One region of the Marinomonas rhizomae genome, then DNA from elsewhere that is predicted to be linked to it. Evidence: predicted binding sites of a transcription regulator. Region 1 holds the regulator's gene; each other region holds the start of a gene.
What was found. Region 1 encodes LexA, which represses DNA repair genes until DNA is damaged. Its sites were predicted from a motif close to TACTGTNTANNTANACAGTA; they were not measured.
Positions count from the first base shown of each region.

Region 2: a site for LexA is predicted at 2,005-2,024, ahead of recN (DNA repair protein RecN). Genes of this name have one in related genera too.
Region 3: a site for LexA is predicted at 5,006-5,025, ahead of dinB (DNA polymerase IV). Genes of this name have one in related genera too.

Region 1 is NZ_CP073343.1:2,028,794-2,035,980, reverse strand. Features, by position in the region: gene KDW99_RS09630 (DEAD/DEAH box helicase) at 1-542, opposite strand, end outside; gene dinG (ATP-dependent DNA helicase DinG) at 639-2,762, opposite strand; gene lexA (transcriptional repressor LexA) at 2,832-3,455, shown strand; gene KDW99_RS09615 (hypothetical protein) at 3,573-3,839, opposite strand; gene KDW99_RS09610 (DUF6586 family protein) at 3,842-4,312, opposite strand; gene topA (type I DNA topoisomerase) at 4,309-6,939, opposite strand; gene KDW99_RS09600 (DNA topoisomerase I) at 7,130-7,187, shown strand, end outside.
Region 2 is NZ_CP073343.1:3,829,506-3,836,692, reverse strand. Features, by position in the region: gene fur (ferric iron uptake transcriptional regulator) at 1-210, shown strand, start outside; gene recN (DNA repair protein RecN) at 307-1,977, opposite strand; gene grpE (nucleotide exchange factor GrpE) at 2,163-2,741, shown strand; gene dnaK (molecular chaperone DnaK) at 2,844-4,757, shown strand; gene dnaJ (molecular chaperone DnaJ) at 4,960-6,087, shown strand; gene KDW99_RS18010 (aromatic ring-hydroxylating oxygenase subunit alpha) at 6,167-7,187, opposite strand, start outside.
Region 3 is NZ_CP073343.1:818,376-825,562, reverse strand. Features, by position in the region: gene KDW99_RS03795 (mechanosensitive ion channel family protein) at 1-331, opposite strand, end outside; gene KDW99_RS03790 (hypothetical protein) at 369-620, opposite strand; gene KDW99_RS03785 (DUF2489 domain-containing protein) at 740-1,198, opposite strand; gene KDW99_RS03780 (inositol monophosphatase family protein) at 1,229-2,041, opposite strand; gene KDW99_RS03775 (alpha/beta hydrolase) at 2,090-2,758, opposite strand; gene KDW99_RS03770 (hypothetical protein) at 2,880-3,860, opposite strand; gene dinB (DNA polymerase IV) at 3,931-4,989, opposite strand; gene KDW99_RS03760 (LPP20 family lipoprotein) at 5,383-6,030, shown strand; gene KDW99_RS03755 (flagellar assembly protein T N-terminal domain-containing protein) at 6,034-7,187, shown strand, end outside.

The sequences.
Region 1 (7,187 bases):
GTCACGACATTCAAATGACAATTTGAGGTTAACTTCACCGCTTCATCAGCGATCTGTATCGCCAACTCACGCGTCGGTGCGATAATCAAACCACGAGCAAAATTATTCGCTCGTTTTTCTTCCAGCGGATAATCAAGAAAATCACTAATCATTGCTATGAGAAATGCAGCCGTTTTACCCGTACCCGTTTGTGCTTGACCAATAATGTCATAACCCAAGAGCGTCATCGGTAAGGTTTCTGCCTGAATTTCACTGCAGTATTCAAACCCCATTTCAGAAATAGACTTTATCACTCGATCAGGAAGGTTTAAGTCATGGAAGCGCATCTTGCCCTCAACTTCCGCCACCGGAAAGTCTTCAATAGACCAAACTTTAGAGTTTGCATTACCTGTAGGCTTAGTATCATTGCTTGCTTGCGTATCAGCCTGAACACTTGCCGTATTATCATCTTGCTTTTTTGGACGCTTATTTGGGCGACGTGTACGTTTTGGCTTTGGTTTTGCTGTCGTTTCTTGTGGTGCTTCTTGAGTTTGGTTTTCCATATTGGAATCTATACGCTTCTATTGTGTTTTGAGGTTAATAATCTGTGCTAGGAGTGTACCTAATTGGTAAAGCTTTATCACCCCTTGCGTACCAAACTACTGATACTTATACGGTGGTAGGCTATTAATTAACTGCGACCCGTATCGTTTTGTGCGTAAGCGCTTATCTAAAATATGTATTTCACCAGAGTCTTTTTCACTTCTTAAAAGACGCCCAGTTGCCTGCACTAAACGCAGAGACGCATCCGGTATAGTAATTTCCATGAACGGATTACCACCACGCTTTTGAATCCATTCAGCGAGTGTCGCTTCAACAGGATCATCTGGCACCGCAAAAGGAATTTTGGCGATGTATACACAGGTCAAATAATCACCGGGCAGATCCACTCCTTCCGCAAAACTGGCTAAACCGAGCAGCAAACTGCCTTTCCCGTCATCAATGCGGGATTTATGGGAATCTAAAATTACACGTTTAGATTGCTCACCTTGCATCAAAAGTATTTCTTGCAGTCCAGCCGAAACAGACTGAGCCACTTCCTCCATCTGACGACGAGAAGAAAACAGCACCAAACTGCCCTTTTCTGTGTTCACATGTTCATTTAAGTAAGCAACAATCTCGGCAGTATGCTGTTCTACTCGGTTTGGCTCATGCTCCATATTCGGCACCACCAAAAGACCATTTTCTTGGAAATTAAACGGGCTTATGACACGCAGATATTCGCTTTCCCGCGGTACGCCTGAGCGCATATTAAAACGATGAAATTGATTTAGCGCTGTCAACGTTGCCGAGGTCACTACAGCACCAAAGCATTTGTCCCAAAGCTGCTGCCTTAAGGTATTGGCTGCAAGTATTGGAGATGCGCCCAGTTCAATATCTTGTTCCATTCCTTGACCGGACAAAACTAACCAGCGAGCATTTGGCGGGAAATTCTGATCATCTACTGTTGAGTAAAGTCGCCACAAGCCAACACATTGCTCCAGACGCCCCATAACAACACCCAAAATAGGCTGCCAAGTTTCCGCCGTTTCAGGCGTCACTCCCATGCCTTCATTTTGCTTCGTTTTTTTACACTCGTCTTGAATACTTTCTATATTGTTAAATAGTTTTTGATAGGACGTTTGTAGGCTATAAGCCAACTGGCGCAATTCATCTGGCACCTGACCAAATTCAAACCGATGTTGATTGTTTTCTTGATCCAAACCCAACCCCTGAATATAAGGAGCCAAGCCTTGTTGCGCATATTGGATAAAGTTAACAATACTTTGTATTTGCTGTGGGATTTTTAACAAAAGCTGGCCAGTCAAACTGACATCATCGGTTAACTCCTGCTTTAAGTTAACTAGATTTTTCTCCAGTTGACGTAACCAAGTAATACTTTGTTGTAAACGAACTTCATGACGGAAATGTCCAATAGCCTTATCAGGAAGATGATGCCCCTCATCAAAAACGTAGATAGTTTCTTTTGGTGGGGTAAGAATCGCACCACCACCCAATGACAAGTCTGCCAACACCAAATCATGGTTAGCTACAATCACATCCGCGACTTCAATCTCAGCGCGCGCTTTAAAAAACGGACAAGCGGAATAATTAGCGCAATTTCGATTAGTACACTGCTGATGATCGGTTGTTAAACGTCGCCAATCCTGGTCTCGAACAATGCCAGACCAGTTATCTTTATCACCATCCCATTCACCTTTTGACAAAGCGGCATCCATTTCTTGATAAAGAACAGTATTAACGTCATCTGAGTGAAGGTGCTGTTCAAATAGGCCCGCAAACATATCCTCCATGGCCAGCTCTTCTGATCCTAAAAAACCTTCGAGGTTATTCAAGCAAAGATAGCGGCCTCGGCCTTTAGCAAGCGTGTACTTGAACGAGAGTTCAGTATGCTCAAGCAAGTCTGGTAATTCTTTATGTAAAATCTGCTCTTGGAGTGCAACTGTCGCAGTAGAAATAATTAATTTGAGGCCACGTGCCTTAGCAATTGGTATTGCGGCAAGACAATACGACAGGGTTTTACCCGTACCCGTACCCGCCTCAATTACGGCAACATGCTTCTCTTCAAGGCGTTCGCCCTCAGAACCTTGTCTAATGTTGCCCAAGGTTCGAGCGATTGCACCAATCATCTGGCGCTGTCCAGCCCTTGGTTTATGGGACTTCGCATCCAAAGATGCTCGGTATGCAAGTTGAATCTGTTTTTTTAGTTCGTCTGAAAGCATTTATATCATTGAGTATAGTTAGGAATGCTGTATATAATAACAGTAACTGTATAAACAACCAGATAACCTATGATTAAATTAACCAAAAGACAATCTGACGTACTAGAAACCATTCGCGAATTTATAAGTGAAACAGGTTTTCCACCGACTAGAGCAGAAATAGCACGCCGGCTTGGGTTTAAATCCCCAAATGCAGCCGAAGAGCACCTAAAAGCCCTATGCAAAAAAGGCGCTATAGAGATGCTTTCTGGCGCATCTAGAGGAATACGCTTAGTCGATCGCGCATCAAATGATGAGCCCGTTGACGACCTTGGCTTACCTGTCATAGGCAAAGTCGCTGCAGGTTACCCTATTTTGGCTCAGGAAAACATTGCTTCGCATGTAAACATTCCAGCGAGTATGTTTTCTCCGCAAGCGGATTACTTCTTGTCTGTATCAGGCACTAGCATGAAAGATATTGGCATAATGGAAGGTGATCTCTTAGCCGTTCACAAAACCACCACCGTGCGCAATGGACAAATTGTGGTTGCTCGTATTGGTGACGAAGTAACCGTTAAGCGTTTCGAGCAGAAAGGCAGTATCGTTAGGCTCATTCCTGAAAACGAAGAGTTCAGCGACATCCTTGTTGACCTTGAAAGCGAAGAGTTTGCAATTGAAGGCCTATCGGTAGGTGTCATTCGCCAAGGACTTTGAATACTCCCATTCGCTTCAACACTAGATAAATAAAAAAGCGAAGCTTCTGCTTCGCTTTTTTATTTGAACCTATATTGCATCAATCAGTTTCATTACAGCTGATTTAGGGTCGCTTATTCAGTGCAAAATTTTAGGACGAAAATCTTCATCATCAAGATATTCCGAGTCATCGTCATAAAACGAATCATCCGAATAAACAAAATCAATGCCTGCATGAAACATACATTTCGCTAATTCAAAATAACGATCCTTTAGATAAGACCGAGTATCATCCGATATTTGCAATGTTGCTAATGGAACGGTTTCCTCACCATCTTCACTGGCTGGACGCAGCACGATATCGCCGTTATCTAGCTCAACAATTTCTAGGTAGGATTCTTTCATATTTAATACTCTGACGACTCTTCTCTAAAACGTAATACTAATTCAACCAACTTGGCTAAATATAAACTCACGGAAGCTCCCGCATCACTTCCACGCCCTATCAGGTTGTCGCTTTGAACCGCTGATGATATAGACGCACGACACTCGAACTGAACCAAATACGCCAGATCCAATTGATAGCACCAAGAATTACTATGTGCTAGCAAATCAGCCAACTCAGCCAATACAGGAACAACGATTTGCTTGTTTTCAGACTCTGCCAGCAGCTTAGCAACGTCCAAGGATCCAGATAAAGAATAAGCAGCGGTTACTTCTTTTAACAAGCCGTTAAGAGCACTTCTCAACTGGAAAATAGCCGAGCTTTCTAGCCCGACTTTCAACCACACTTCATCAGTGTCTTGACTCTGCTTAATAAAACGCCTTGCCGTGTCCAGTTTTTGATTGGTTACGCTGGCTAAACTGGCACCACTCATTTTTTCTTACCTTCCTCAACAACCCATTTAGAACCAACATAAAATGCTTTCCAGCCTGTTGGTTTACCCTCATCGTTCTCCGTCATGACGTATTGCTCTTTCGTCTTACGGCTATAACGAATGATGGCTGGACGACCTTCGGAATCCTTTACTGGTGCTTTGGCAAAGAAATGGTATTTCGGGTCGATTTGATCCATATAAGGAAGCAGCTCTTTTACCATAGGCGCTCTTGTTTCCCGCTTGCGAGGGAACTGACTAGCAGCAAGGAATAAGCCCGTCGCACCATCACGAAGCACATAGTGATCTTCCACTTTCTGACAAGCAAGGTCAGGCATTGGCACAGGATCCATCTTCGGCGGCGCAGCTTCACCACTTTTCAGCAGCTTACGAGTGTTTTTGCACTCCTCGTTTGTACAGCCAAAGTATTTACCAAAGCGGCCTGTTTTAAGCTGCATTTCTGATTCACATTTATCGCATTCAAGCGTAGGACCGTCATAGCCTTTAATCTTGAAAACACCATGCTCAACTTCATAACCAGAACAAGCTGGGTTGTTACCACACACATGAAGCTTACGGCGCTCATCCATTAAGTAACTGTCCATAGCGGATCCGCAAATCTTACAACGATGTTTATTGATCAGCGCTTTAGACTCGCCTTCTTCATCATCGACCGCTATTGCTTCATCACCACGGGTCAGGTTTATGGTTGCTTTACAACGCTCTTTTGGCGGCAATACATAACCAGAACAAGACATAAACACACCAGTACTAGCTGTACGAATCTGCATAGGTCTAGAGCATGTCGGGCATTCAATATCCGTTGGAGTCGGCTCATTTGGCATCATACCGCCATCTGGCGATTCCGCTTTAGCAAGCACAGAACTAAAATCTTTATAAAATGCATTAAGCGTTTTAATCCAATCTTTATGACCTTCAGCAATGTCATCTAACTGCTCTTCCATTTGAGCCGTAAAGCTGAAATTCATCAAAGAATTAAAGCTATCAACCAAACGTTCAGTAACAATATCACCCATTTTTTCAGCATAAAAACGACGATTTTCAACACGCACATAGCCACGATCTTGAATCGTAGAAATAATAGATGCGTAAGTTGATGGACGACCAATTCCACGCTTTTCGAGCTCTTTCACCAAACTTGCTTCACTAAAACGCGCTACAGGTTTAGTAAAATGCTGTTCAGGTAGCAACTCTTTAAGATCGAGATATTCACCCTGACCAACATCTGGCAAGATGTTATCTTCGCCTTTTTTAGCGACTGTCTGCATGGCACGAGTGTAACCATCAAAGCGTAAGATACGACCTTTCGCCTTGAATTCGTATTCGCCTGTAGTGACTGTGATAGTCGTCGACGTGTATTCCGCTGGCGTCATTTGACACGCCATAAATTGACTGCGGATCAAGTCGTATAAACGATGAGCGTCTTTTTCCATACCAAGCAAGTCATCAACACGTACATTTACATCAGAAGGTCGAATGGCTTCGTGAGCCTCTTGCGCACCTTCTTTGCTGCTGTAGCGGATAGGATCTGCTGGCAGATATGCTTCACCAAAGTTAGAAAGAATATAGCCTCTCAACGCCTCTACCGCATCAACACTTAAGTTTGTCGAGTCAGTACGCATATAGGTAATGTAACCACCTTCATACAGACGCTGAGCAAGCATCATGGTCTTCTTAACACCATAGCCCAAGCGCGTACTTGCTGCCTGCTGTAACGTAGAGGTGATAAACGGCGCAGAAGGTTTACTGCTGGTTGGTTTATCTTCTCGGCTGCTAACGAGGTATTTTGCATCATTTAAACGAGCAACATGCTCATCCGATTGAGCCTTGTTAACAGGACGATATTCTTTGTCTTGATATTTTGCCGCTTCAAACTTAATAACGTCTTTTGAAGGCGTAGCAAGCATGGCATCCAATTCCCAAAATTCATCAGGAACAAATGCACGAATCTCTTTTTCACGCTCAACGATTAAACGCACTGCAACGGACTGAACTCGTCCGGCAGACAACCCTCTTGCTACTTTAGACCAAAGCAACGGCGATACCATAAAGCCAACCACTCGATCTAAGAAACGACGAGCTTGTTGAGCATTGACTCGGTCCATGTCTAGTTCTGACGGCGTTTCAAAGGCTGCCTTGATGGCTTTTTTGGTGATCTCGTTAAAAACTACTCGCTTATAGCGAGTATCATCACCACCAATTGCTTCACGCAAATGCCACGCAATGGCCTCTCCCTCTCTATCCAAATCGGTTGCGAGATAGATGGTGTCTGCATTTTTCGCCAAACGCTTTAGCTCATCGACAACTTTTTCTTTGCCGGGCAAAATTTCATAGTGAGCCTTCCAGTTACTCTCTGGGTCAACTCCCATTCTAGAAATTAACTGTTTACGCGCTTTGCTACTTTTGTACTCAAGTTTTTCTTCCGGGCTCATTTTGCGCGTCAAAGCAGCCTGCTTTGCACGCTCTTGAGGCGTAGAGGTGGCAGTTGTACCTGATGGTAAGTCACGAATGTGTCCCACACTCGATTTGACAACAAAGTCGTTACCTAGGTATTTATTGATGGTTTTCGCCTTTGCTGGCGATTCCACGATAACCAGTGATTTTCCCATTGAACTGTGTAAGCCTTTTAATAAAGTAGGTCTGCAAATCCACGTTGCACGAAGTTTAATCTCTAGGGGCGCTGATATTAAGTAAACATCTTTTATATGACAAGGGATCCCTGTATTGTTTCACACATTAAATCTTGCTGAACTTAGTATTTCTTATTTAACATACTGAATTCGTTGCTTAAGGACAATCATGGCTACTCTTCAAATATTAACAATTGCATTCTTGATCATCATTGTACTTTTGTCAG
Region 2 (7,187 bases), 1.8 Mb from region 1:
GTACAACGTCATCATTTTGAAGCAGGCACCGCTGTTTTTGAATTGGCGAAGGGGGATCATCACGATCACATGATTTGTCTAGAAACAGGCAGAGTCATTGAATTTGTTGATCCAATCATTGAAAAGCGCCAGCATGAAATCGCTGAAGAGCATGGCTTTGATATTGAAGACCACAGCTTAATTCTTTACGTGCGTCCAAAGAAGAAATAAACGTTTACATCCCATCAGGATGTAAATGAGAAGGGCCTAAATAGCAGAGTTTAGGCCCTTTTTTCGTTTTTACTCTTTCTCGATGACTGGCTGAGGCTACTGCAGTTGGACGTTACCAAGCATCTCGCGTGCGTGCGCTAGGGTTTGCTCTGTGAGTTCTAGACCACCTAATAGGCGTGCAATCTCTTGTGTGCGATCTTGATCCTTGAGTAGCTCTACTTGAGACGAGGTAGCCTCATCTTCAACCAGTTTGCTGACGCGTAAATGCTGATTGCCTTGGGCCGCCACTTGCGCCAAGTGAGTAACACAAAAGACTTGGCCACGTTTGCCAACAGAGCGCAGCATGCGACCAACCACCTCGGCGATGCCGCCGCTGATGCCCACGTCGACTTCATCAAATACCAGTGTTGGAATAATTGATGTATGAGCGGTAACCACTTGAATGCCTAAACTAATACGTGACAATTCACCGCCTGAGGCAACTTTGCGCAATGGCTGTGCGGGTTGTCCTGGGTTGGATGCGATCATGTATTCGATGTCTTCAAAACCATTGGCAGAAACTTGATTGAGCGGTTGGCATTGAATAAAGAAGCGCGCATGTGGCATGCCTAATCCATGTATTTGCTCTTCGACTTGTTGTGCTAATTCGTCTTTGGCGATAATGCGTTTTTCAGTCAATGTGGTCGCAAGCGCTGTGAGTTTTTCATAGGCTTGCTCTTCTTTTTCTTTGAGTGACTCTAAGCTTTCTTCACTGCCTTGTAGGCTGTTCAATTCCGCTTCGACACTTTCACGAAGGGAGATAAGGCCTTCTGGCAAGGTTCTGTGTTTACGAGCTGTGTCGTAAATATCAGAAAGACGTTGTTCTATATCGCTTAGACGTTCTGGGTTTTGTTCTAACGTGTCTTGGTAATGGTGCAGGCTGTCCGCGGCTTCTTGGGCTTGGATTAATGCCACATTCATCATTTCTAGTGCGTTTTCTAGTTCTTTGGTGGCCGGACGAATTTGGCTGGCGCTATTAATGGCTTGGTGCAATAAAGAGCAGACATTGCCTTCGTCGCTATCAATCAAAATACCGCTGGCTTGATAGGCTTTAAATTGAGAGTCAGCAATGTTCGATAAAAACGCTTGTTCGTTTTCTAGCGCTTCGATTTCACCTTCTTTTAGGTCAAGCTGTTGCAACTCTTGTGCTTGGTAAGACAAAAGTTGGATTTTGGCATCTTGTTCCGATGAGCGGTTTTGCTGAGCTGATAATTCTTCTTTGAGTTGTCGCCACGTTGAGTATTGCAGACTGACTTTTTTACTCAACTCCGTTAGTTGGCCATATTCATCTAGCTGTTGTCTTTGGGCGTTCTTTTTAAGTAACGACTGATGCTCGTGTTGTCCGTGGATATCGACCAGTTGGCTACCGACGTCTTTTAGGTCACTTAACGTGCAAGGGCGGCCATTGATGTACGCTTTGGAGCGACCTTCTTTGCTGATTACACGGCGTAAGATGCAGTGCTGATCGTGCTCTAAATCTCTTTCTTCTAGCCATTTATGGACGTGCGGATAATGTTGTATATCAAAGCTGGCACTTATATCGGCTTTTTTTTGTCCATGTCTTACAACGGCAGCATCGGTACGATCACCTAAACAAAGCGATAAGGCATCCACCATAATGGATTTGCCTGCTCCTGTTTCACCTGAGATCACGGTCATGCCTTTTTTGAATTCCAGTTCTAGGGATTCAACAATGGCGAAGTTGGAAATAGCGATGCTGGTCAGCATAGAGTGCTCCAAAGAGAGAATATATTTATATGGTTATTTATACAGTACTTGGTTGTTTTTTGACAAGTACTGTCAGTAAATTAAATTCCCATGAAATTAATACGGCTATAGTGTTGAAAGGTAAAAAGCTGTCCCCATATAACCTGCACAGACAAAGAATTGTTTCTGTTATTTGGAGTTGAAGAATGAGTGAGCAGCAAAAAAATCCTAATCTAGACGCGGAGCAAGATTTGAAAAGCGAAACGCAAAACGAATCAGTAGAAGAACTTTTAGAGCCTGAAGTAGAGACTTTAGAAGAAGTGACTGAAAATGATGAACTTGCAAAAGCGTTAGAAGAAGTCGCTCAGTATAAAGAAGCGGCACTTCGCGCTCATGCAGATGCACAAAATGTACGTCGTCGTGCAGAACAAGATGTCGAAAAAGCGCACAAATTTGGTTTAGAAAAGTTTGCTAAATCTATTGTGAACGTGGCGGACAATCTTGAGCGCGCTTTAACTTCTGCGCCAGACACAGGTGAGTCTGACCCTGTTCGTGAAGGTGTAGAACTGACGTTGAAAGATTTGCTTGAGACATTGGCTCGTTTTGAAGTGAAAGTGGTTGATCCACACGGCGAACCGTTCAATCCTGAGTTGCATCAAGCGATCACTATGGTGCCAAACCCTGAACTAGAAGCAAACACCGTTATGGATGTCGTGCAGAAGGGTTACACAATCAATGGCCGCTTATTGCGCCCAGCAATGGTTGTGGTTTCAAGCGCCGCTTAAAAATACTGTCATTTTTTTGACACTGGACGCTTGAAATACTTTTAAGCGTACCCAAATACAGAATTATCATCGTCATAAACGAATTTATTGGAGATACAAACCATGGGTAGAATCATTGGTATTGACTTAGGTACAACGAACTCTTGTGTTGCCGTATTGGATGGCGAAAAAGCTCGCGTTATTGAAAACGCTGAAGGCGATCGCACCACACCTTCTATCGTCGCATTTTCTGATGACGGTGAAGTTCTGGTTGGTCAATCTGCTAAGCGTCAAGCGGTAACAAACCCAACAAATACTTTGTTCGCGGTTAAGCGTTTGATCGGTCGTAAGTTTAAAGACGACGTGGTTCAAAAAGACATCTCTATGGTGCCTTACAAAATTATTTCTGCGGACAACGGTGACGCTTGGGTAGAAGTAAAAGGCGACAAAAAAGCACCACCACAAATTTCTGCTGAAGTTCTTAAGAAAATGAAGAAGACAGCAGAAGACTATCTAGGCGAGAAAGTAACAGAAGCGGTTATTACGGTTCCTGCTTACTTCAACGATTCTCAGCGCCAAGCTACAAAAGATGCGGGTAAAATTGCAGGTCTTGAAGTGAAACGTATTATCAACGAGCCAACAGCGGCTGCCTTGGCTTACGGCCTAGACAAGAGCTCTGGTGATTCTACTATCGCGGTTTATGACCTTGGTGGTGGTACGTTCGATATCTCTATCATCGAAATTGCTGACGTAGATGGCGAAAAGCAATTCGAAGTATTGTCTACAAACGGTGATACTTTCCTAGGTGGTGAAGATTTCGATATGCGCGTAATCGAATACCTAGCAGCAGAATTCAAGAAAACGTCTGGTATCGATCTACACAATGATCCACTAGCGCTACAACGTTTGAAAGAAGCGGGTGAAAAAGCGAAAGTTGAGTTGTCTTCTTCTTCTCAAACAGAAGTTAACTTGCCTTACATCACTGCTGACGCAACGGGCCCTAAACACTTGAACGTTAAATTGACTCGTTCTAAGTTGGAGTCTTTGGTTGAAGAGCTTGTGATGAAGTCTCTTGAGCCTTGCCGTCAAGCATTGAAAGATGCAGACCTTTCTGCTTCTGATATCGACGAAGTTATCTTGGTTGGTGGTCAGACTCGTATGCCACTAGTACAAGCGAAAGTAACGGAATTCTTCGGTAAAGAGCCACGTAAAGACGTGAACCCTGACGAAGCTGTTGCAATTGGTGCTTCTATTCAAGGTGCGGTACTTTCTGGTGATGTTAAAGACGTGCTTCTTCTAGACGTTACGCCTCTGTCTCTAGGTATCGAGACAATGGGTGGTGTAATGACGGCATTGATCGAGAAAAACACGACGATTCCTACTAAGAAATCTCAGACGTTCTCGACAGCAGAAGACAATCAAAATGCGGTAACAATCCACGCATTACAAGGCGAGCGTAAGCAAGCGTCTCAGAACAAATCTCTAGGTCGTTTCGACTTGGCTGACATTCCACCTGCTCCACGTGGTGTGCCACAAATCGAAGTAAGCTTCGATATCGATGCCAACGGTATCTTGAGTGTATCTGCGAAAGACAAGGCGACTGGTAAAGAACAGTCTATCGTTATCAAATCGTCTTCTGGTTTGAGCGATGAAGAAGTTGAAAAAATGGTTCAAGACGCTGAAGCGAATGCTGAAGAAGATCGTAAGTTCGAAGAGCTTGTACAAGTTCGTAACACAGCTGACGGCATGATTCACGCTACTCGTAAAACTTTGACTGATGCTGGCGATAAAGCAACAGCGGAAGAGAAAGAAGCGATTGAAACAGCGATCACTGAACTTGAAGAAGCGCTAACGTCTAACGACAAAGAGAAGATCGAAGAGAAAACAAATGCGTTGACTCAAGCATCTGGTACTTTGGCTCAGAAGATGTACGCAGAAGCTGAAGCCGGTGAGCAACCAGCTGAAGGCGAACAAGCTAAGTCTCAGGATGATGCGGTAGACGCGGAATTCGAAGAAGTGAAAGAAGACAAAAAATAAGCGCTAAGCTCTTATTTCCCCATTAATCATGGGGCTGTTTATAGCGAGCACGGTTTTAGACCGTGCTTTGCTATTTAAACTGTTTTAAATTGATTAGTTTTAAGCGGCATATATTTCAATTTCAGTTTTTTGATTCATACCTTCGTTTGAAACTCTTCAATTCATATTTTTAATTCAGACTTTTCAATTCGGGACTCCTGCGATGAGCAAAAGAGACTATTACGACGTTCTTGGGGTGGCCAAAGACGCGGATAAGAAAGACATTAAAAAAGCTTATCGTTCTTTAGCGAATAAGTACCACCCAGATAAGAACCCAGACAACCCAGAAGCACTTGATAAGTTCAAAGAGCTGGCTGAAGCCTATGAAATATTGTCTTCTGATGACAAGCGCGCTGCCTACGACCGATTCGGTCATGACGGTGTAAATGGTCAAGCTGGTGGCTATGGCGGCGGCGCTGGAGCGGGTGGTTTTAGTGATATTTTTGGTGATGTATTCGGTGATATTTTTGGCGGCGGTGGTGGCGGTCAAAGTCGAACTCGTCGCGGCTCCGATTTACGTTACACCTTAGAGCTTGATCTTGAACAAGCGGTTTGGGGATGCGAAGAAAAAATCCGCATACCAACCTTAGTAAACTGTAAGACTTGTGATGGTTCTGGTGCTAAGAAAGGTTCGACACCTAAGACGTGTGGAACTTGTGGTGGTGCGGGTCAAGTACGTATGTCACAAGGCTTTTTCTCTGTTCAACAGGCTTGTCCAGAATGTCATGGCGCAGGCCAAGTGATCAGTGATCCTTGCCGAGATTGTCATGGTCAAGGCCGTGTTCAAGAATATAAAACGCTGAATGTTAAAATTCCTGCTGGCGTAGATACGGGCGATCGTATTCGTTTGTCAGGTGAAGGTGAAGCGGGAACTCAGGGTGGTCCAGCGGGTGATTTGTTTGTTCAGGTCTCTGTTAAGCCACATGCTATTTTTGAGCGCGATGGTGCGAACTTATATTGTGAAGTGCCTATTAGCTTTACAACAGCGGCATTGGGTGGCGAAATTGATGTACCGACGCTAGATGGTCGTGTTCGACTAAAAGTCACTGCTGAGTGTCAGTCAGGTAAATTGTTCCGTCTACGTAACAAGGGCGTTAAGCCTGTTCGTGGTGGCCCAGTAGGGGACTTGATTTGTAAGGCTGTTGTTGAAACGCCGGTGAATCTTACTTCTCGCCAAAAAGAGCTGTTTACGGAATTGGCTGATAGCATGGGGGAAGGTACTGACCATTCTCCTAAGCAAAAAAGCTGGTTTGATGGTGTAAAACGTTTCTTTGATGATATTAAGAAATAGCTATTTTACTGTTGCAGTAATATAGAAGAAGGCGCCAATTTGGCGCCTTTTTTGTTTGATCTGAAGTACGATTTTGACCTTATTTTTTCAGGTTATTTTGAATGGTGTCTGTGTACCATTCTTGGAAGTTCATTACACCGAATTCGAATGTTTCAGAGTATGGGCCCGGTTGGTAACCTATGGAGTTAATCCCCAATTGGTTTTCCTCACCAAGAATTCTGTCTTGATCATTAGTGGCATCCCAAACTTGGCGTAGTCGATCTGGGTCGTAATCTTCACCTTCCACTGCGTCTTTATGCACGAACCATTTCGTGGTCACCATAGACTCTTGTGCGGAGATCGGCAGTACGCGGAACACAATAAAGTGGTCAGATTGCATGTGATTCCAAGAGTTGGGTAGGTGCAGTATACGCATAGAGCCAAGCTCAGGGTTTTTGATGTTGCCGAGCATTTTTTTGCAGCCTGCTTCACCGTCGATGGTCATCACTTTTGTGCCTTTCTTTAAGGGCATACGAACAATACGGTTACGCTTGCCTGGTCCGAAGCTACGGTGTTCATGTGGAATGCCTTCTTCATCCCATTTAGCGGCCTGATCTGCGTAGTGATCTAGGAAATCTTGTGGTGCACGTGGGTCGTTTGTGTCATCCCATTCTAGGATAGTATTTAGCAGTTCAGGATGGCTGCCAACACAGTGATAGCATTCACGGTTGTTTTCCAGTACGAGCTTCCAGTTGGCTTTTTCGTACATGTTCGATTCCGCGGCCAGCTTCGTATTTTCTACGTCGTAAGGAGCCATGTACTCTTCCAATGTTGCTAGGAACTCATCAAAGTCACCTTTAGGTTCTTCTTTTCCAAGAGCAATAAAGATGAAGCCACCTGCGGTTTTACAGTGTGCTTTTTTAAGGCCGTGCTGAGATTTGTCAAAGCTATCGCCCATCTCGCTACCTGCAAATAACAGGTTTCCTTTGAGATCGTAAGTCCACTGGTGGTAAGGACAGACTAGATTTGCCACTTTGCCGCGATGCTCTAAGCAGACGCGCGAGCCTCGGTGACGACAGGTGTTGTGGAATGCATTCACAGAGCCATCTGCATCGCGAACG
Region 3 (7,187 bases), 1.2 Mb from region 1:
TAGACAAGGACCCCTGTAATGCAAGACCGACTGCCAAACCAGCCGCACCAAGAATAGCAATAAAAGATGTGGTTTCTACGCCAATTTGCCCCAGCGCCATCAAAGCCACACCAGCAAACATCAAGGCATACAAGATACTCGATGCGAAGCCTGCAACCGCCTGATCAACGGACGCTTTCAGCATTCGCTTTTCACACCATTGAGACACTTTGGAAGCAATAAATTTACCTACAAAGAAAACAACAAGACCAATAACCAAATTAATAACACTATCAGCCAACCAAGGCATCAATTCGGAACCTTGATCAAATAACGCTTCTATCTCATTCATACATGTAAACCCTATGCTCTTCCGTTTTAAAATAAAATCAGACTAAATACTTTGATTTATGCTGCCACTCATCCAACAACATTTCCAGCTGAGAAATACCTTTTTTATTAAAAGTGATACAAACTTGGCCATTAATAAATTGCGACCCTTTAATACCGAACTCTTCAATAAGCAAACACTGCTCTCTTAACTCATCGAGCACATCATCATCTCTAACAGTCATACCGATAAAAGCATGCCACTCATGCTCTGGTAGAACACCTTGAATCGCTTTTTGAAGCAAGGTCACACATTGCTCTTGTGTCAATCTATAATAGGGTACTTTTGATTGATGACGAATAAAAAACAACACAAGTAAAACTAACAACAAAAATAAAAAACTGATAGAAACGAGCAACTGAACTAACATTACTTAAAGTCATAAGCCATCAATGAAGTTCTAGCGCGTTGCAAATGTTCGGCATATTCCACTTCATAACCATCCATTTCAAGACGAAATTTCATTTTTGCAGGCTTAGGCAAATCCCCCCATTGCTCGTGAGTAGGAATATGCAGAGTTTTCTCAGTAATAATATAAAACGCGGAAATATCCTCATGTTCAGATAAATCCTCGCTTAACTGATCCAATAGATTTTTTATTCGAATACTGGCTTCAATCCAGTTTAACTCCTCGGTCCCCACTGTTTTTAACAGAACCCGAATGCTATCGATTCTTTTTTGCCGCTCTTCAAAAAAGCGGTCCTCTCCAGCACGAATTTTTTCTTCTCGTGCTTTATTTAATTTTAGCTGATGGCGAATAAACCAAAGTGAAACGGCAATCACGCCAACACAGCCGAGCAAAACCAACATAAATGCAGTAAAAGACATAATAATTCCAATCAAGCAGAAGTAAATACGTTATAAATCAAGATCAACAAGCGCCAAAAGATCGTCATACAATTGAGGGGTTGATACCAAAAGCCCTTCTCCATTAACCACGTTGGGCCAAGAAGATGCGCTAGATAGATAATACCCAACTTTGGCACCCGCCTCTTCCGCTATTAAAGCCCCAGCAGCCATATCCCAAGGTTTTACGCTTTCAAAATACGCATCTAAACGACCTGCAGCAACCCAGCATAAATCCAAAGCGGCAGAACCATTACGACGAACATCTTGGCAGTGATGCAAAATACGCGACACTCGTTCAATGATAGGCGAAAGTGCCGTTTTTTGATAAGGAAACCCTGTGGCAACCAATGCACTTCTTAGCTCTTGAGCACCCGAAACCGCCAGCGGCTTCCCATTACAAAAAGCACCCGAACCTTTCACAGCCCAAAAACACTCCTCTAAAAACGGAGCATTCACCACGCCTAAAATTCGCTGATCGCCAATATAAAGGCCAATTGAAACCGCCACATGATGATGCCCATGTGCAAAATTCACCGTTCCATCTATCGGATCAATCACCCAAACCGGAACATCATCACCAATACCGCTAAGATCCAGATGCGGCGAAGACTCTTCTGACAAAATACAGTGCGAAGGATAGCGCTCAAGGATGTGGCTACAAATGTATTGATCAACCGCAATATCCGTCGAAGTAACCAGCTCATGATCCATTTTGTAATCGCGCACGAAGGTTGAATTCTCTCGCGCATCCACTATCATCTGGCCTGCATGTATCGCTAGATTTTTCGCAAAATCCAGCCATTCCTCATAGTTTCCCGACACAAAAGCTCCTTAAATAAGACAAGAGAATCTCACCGACTCTGATAACAGTTATGCCAATCGAGTGTTTAACCAGTGAGAAATATCCTGCACCTGCTCAGGACACACAGAATGAGGCATTTCGTAAGATTGATAAGCGACAGAATAGCCCTTAGACATCAAAAGATCCCTTGCTTGAGTCGCCAACACAGGAGCAACTACTGGATCTTGCGAGCCATGATGGATAAGAATCGGTGTTTGGCCATTAGGACAAGCATCGGCTTCAGGCACTTCATCACCATTAACTAAATAAGTTGATAGCTCAAGAATACCCGCCAACACATGCTTAGTGCGTAAAGCTGTGTGGTATGCGATCACCCCACCCTGTGAAAAACCCGCCAAAACAATTCGATTTGCAGCAATGCCTTTATCAATTTGATCTTGTATTAACCGCTCAACTTGCAGGCATGATTCTTCGATATTTTCCATATCGACTTTACGCTCTAACGTCATCTCATAGATATCATACCAAGCACGCATTTCCATACCACCATTGACTGTAACAGGACGACGTGGAGCATGAGGAAAAACAAAACGCACTTTCAATGTTGGCAATAAAGATAAAGCTGGAACCAAAGACTCGAAATCATGACCATCTGATCCAAGGCCATGCAACCAAATAATAGCGGCATCAGGCTGCTCGTTTGTTTCCACTAAAACAGAGGGCAATAATTCAGTCATTTTCAACACTCCAAAAAAAATAGGCTATCGCAATTCGCCATAGCCTATCATATTGACGTTTATCACTCGACACATTGAATCTACTACACTCGCTTTATAAACAAACTTTTGACGTTAAGGCTTAGTGCTCAACTGGGAAGCGCATTTCCATTACTTCCTGTTTTTCATTTAACTTAAATAGCACATCCGCCTTACTTGGCATCACAGCTAACATGTGTCGCGTCAGCCTTTCGTAATATTGCATGAATCGTTTCAACTCTTCTGAAGACATTACTTTCAAATCAATGGTATCTAGTAGGACACCATGAATATCATGAAGATGGTTTTCTAAAACCCGCTCTTGTTTATTACGCCAATGATAGACAACGTTGTAGTCTGGAGCCTGCATCCAAGCCATCAGATCAATTTGTGAAAATAACGACTTATAATCCTCTTTTAAGAGTTGATTCACTTTATTACGCCACAAACCATCGGCATCCATTTCCGCCTCAAGCTCATTCAATGCTTGACCCAAGCCTTCAACCATTGGCGGCGCACCAACACACCAACCTTCAAATAAAACAATATCAACAGGACCCTGAACCTCTTGCCATAAATGAACCGCTTTTCGGTCATCAATCGACTTATCAAAACGAGGAAACTTCATCACCTCCCCATCTTTAAGGTTTTTCAAGCGCTCAAAAAGAGAAAGAGCAAAGTCGACATCATGAGTTCCAGGCACACCTCGTACAGAAAACATTGGGGTTGTTTGATTGGCAAACTTCATCCGATCTTGCCGAGTGCTATATAAGTCGTCCAAACTGATTACAATACTGTTCAGGTCAAACCCCTTCTTTAATATTCGACTAATAACACTACAAAATGTGGTTTTCCCACACCCTTGAGCACCACCAACACCAACAACTAAAGGCCCTTTCCCAGAATGCGCTTTTTGACTTAGCCAACTAGAAAAAGGGAGATACAATTCATCCATTTGATCGACCAAAGAAGCATCTGCATACAAACAACTCAATGTTTGCTCCACTTCAAAACGCAACCTATGCGACAAAGGGTCAGGCATACTTAAATTTGTATAATCAAACTTACTCTGTTGTTTCAACATAATGAGCACCTCCGAATTATTCATTCTTCAGTATAGTTAGAAGCTGCAAAATTGGTTGGAATTTACATTTTTAAACAAAAGGTAAATTCAACTGATGTGGTTCTGGTGGCGATAATCGATACCCTACACCAATCAAACGAACTGGACGCCGAGAGCGAGAATACGCCTGCTGCAAAAGTTGTGAAAACACCTCATCTGACAATTTAGCCTTAATTGGCTGCTCAATCGTGGTTTGCTTAAAATCGTCAAATTTCACTTTAAGATAATATTTACTTAGCTGTGACTCAAAGTTTCTTCCTGTCATCCGTTTTTTTAAATCTGCAAGCAAAAGAGGCAAAACAGCCTGACAGGCCGGAAGATCAAGTAAGTCTTTTGAAAACGTATGCTCCACAGAAACACTTTTCCTTTCACGAGAAACAGTTACTGGTCGGTCATCAATCCCAAGGGCAAACTGCGATAACCGAAATGCCATACTACCAAAGCTTTTCTGCAAAACCGAAAAGTCCAAAGCCTGCAAATCAGAGCATTTAAAGACTCCCAATGCGGCTAATTTTTCTTGCGCTACGCGACCAATACCAGAAATAAACTTAACAGGGACATTAGAAACAAATTCAAACTGCTTTGCTGGTGTAACCACAGTCAAACCATCTGGCTTATCCCAATCACTCGCCACTTTCGCAATAAATTTGTTTGTCGCCACGCCAGCCGATACAGTAATCCCTACTTCTTTGGATATTCGTGAACGAATTTCTTCTGCTATTCGTGTTGCACTACCTTGAAAGTCCGTTGTATTCGTTACATCCAAATAAGCTTCATCCAATGATAAAGGCTCAATAACATCGGTAAAATCACGAAAAATGGCGTGCATTTGCTCTGAGGCAATTCGATATTTATTCATATTTCCAGGTATCACTAACAATGCAGGACAAAGTCGCTTAGCGACTGACGTTGGCATAGCAGAACGCACACCAAAAACACGAGCCGCGTAGTTAGCGGTCGACAACACACTTCGACCACTTTCAGGGCCACCAATTGCAATAGGAACATCACGCAGACCAGGGTCGTCGCGCATCTCTATCGCTGCGTAAAAACAATCAGCATCGATATGAATAATCTTACGATTCTGCAATGTAACACCCGAAAAGCACTGTATAAAAAAACAGTTTATACCATTTCAAAAAGACCTTCATCCCCTATAAAAATTGTAAAGACACTTCTAGAAAAAACCTACAGACCGTAAAATAATTAAGCAAATCTTAAAAAACACATGAAAAGAACAGTTTTATTACAAAAATCAAAGAAAAAGTGCTTTTTTAAGCCCCCAAACATGGACGCTGTAGAGCAAAATGGTTTACATTTTGTCCATCGGATTAGGCATATTGAAAAATAAAGCTTTTTTGAACAAACTACGAATAGTTACACCTGAAGCGATTCATCGCTTAGTTGAAAAGCACACCATTTAAATTTAGTGGCTACTAGACTCAGGATATTAATGTAAGGACTTCCATACAAGGGCACCACCATGACACTATCACTTCGAATATTTTTTATAGCCATAGGTGCCATCACCCTAGCGGGTTGTCAAAACCTCGGTCAACAAAGCGCCGCCGGCACAACTTGTACAACCGTCGCACCTTGTAATGGCAACATAGTTGGCAATGGTTCTGGTCGTTATACACAACCACAGAACGGTACTTTGCAAAGCGGCGCTTTAAATGCCAACAACAGCATTGCCGTTATTAAACAAGAACCCGTCATTGTGACAGCTACAGGCTATGCCGCAATGATGACAAATAAACGCCTAACCAAATCTCAGGCGCGCATTATGACACTACGCAGCTCTATGCTAGACGCATATCGAAACCTATCAGAGCGTGTTTATGGTTTAAAAATTGATGGTTCAAGCTCCTTGAGTAACATGGTCATGCAAAACGATGAATTAAGAACCTATGTTGATGCCTACCTAGTGGGAGCGAAAGTTGTCTCTCAGCGCGAGCACGAAGACGGTACATTCGAAACTGTTGTAGAGATGGCCTTACAAGAGAACTTCCGCCAGTGCTTAAGCTCTTCAAACATCCAATCTGATCCAAACTGCAGAATTCAACCAGGATACCGCGCCATTAATGTTGAAAACGCCACTCCGACGACCAACTTTTATAGCATTGAGTAAACAATGTTTGTCTTAATTCGATTACTCGCTGCTACGTTAAGCATTCTTCTGTGCTGTACCGCTTATGCAAGAAGCGTTGATGCAAAAGGTGAAGCCGTCATTTATGACAACGATATTGCCGATGCTCGCTACAGAGCAACTCAACAAGCGATTAAACAAGCGGTTCTTGAGTCTAGTTCCAGAGTTAATGTTAAAGATGAGCTTTATAATGGCGAATTAGAGTCAAATTTGGAAATTAGGAGCTCTGGCCGTGTACAGCAAGCCCGGATTATTTCCGAAGAACAAGATGGAGACTTCCTTACTGTTATTGCTCGTGTAGACGTTACTCCTGATTCACAATGCAGCACAGGCCCAACCAATTACTACAAAAAAACCATTGGCATTACTGGTTTCGAATTACAAGTTCCACAGCAAGCTAGATTGGGTGAACTAAGTAATATTTCCAGAGAATTACCAAAAGATTTAGCTAACGAAATAAATAAAAAAGGCTACCTAAGAGCCCTAACAGCAACCAATATTGCCATCTACCCAGACCTTATCAATGCCCCTTCATCTACCAACTACGATGGCTCACTGACAAATGTCACTAGAATCAGTGAACAGCTTGGAGTCCAGTATATAATGAGTGGGGTTATTAGAGATATTGGAGAATCATACCTAAGATATCCAGACGACAAGAACGTAAAAGACTTATTAGATGAAGGAATTGATAAAGAAAGAAATTTTGTGGTCGATATCTATATATATGATGGATTTAGTGGTGCACTATTGTTCGAGCACCGTTATAGTGAAGTAGGCAACTGGGATGTGACTGATCATGCACGAATCGGTTTTGGAAGCGCGAAGTTTTGGACTGTACATTATGGTAAAGTTGTAGAACAAGCATTAAAAGAAAGTGCGTTAGATACCAGCGAGCAACTCAGGTGCCAGCCTTTTATTGCAAATATTTTTCGCACTGAAGGTAATAGAATACATATATCAGCAGGGTCGCTGGCAGGAATTAAACAAGGCGATAAATTCAATGTTTATCGTCGCTACGAGGTTTTCAACCAGTTACAATCAGCTCAAACTCAGCTGAATAACGCCAATATCAGTGTTACAATCAAGCAAGTACAACCCAACTTTTCTGTTGGGGAACTTGTTGTTGACTCTCACAT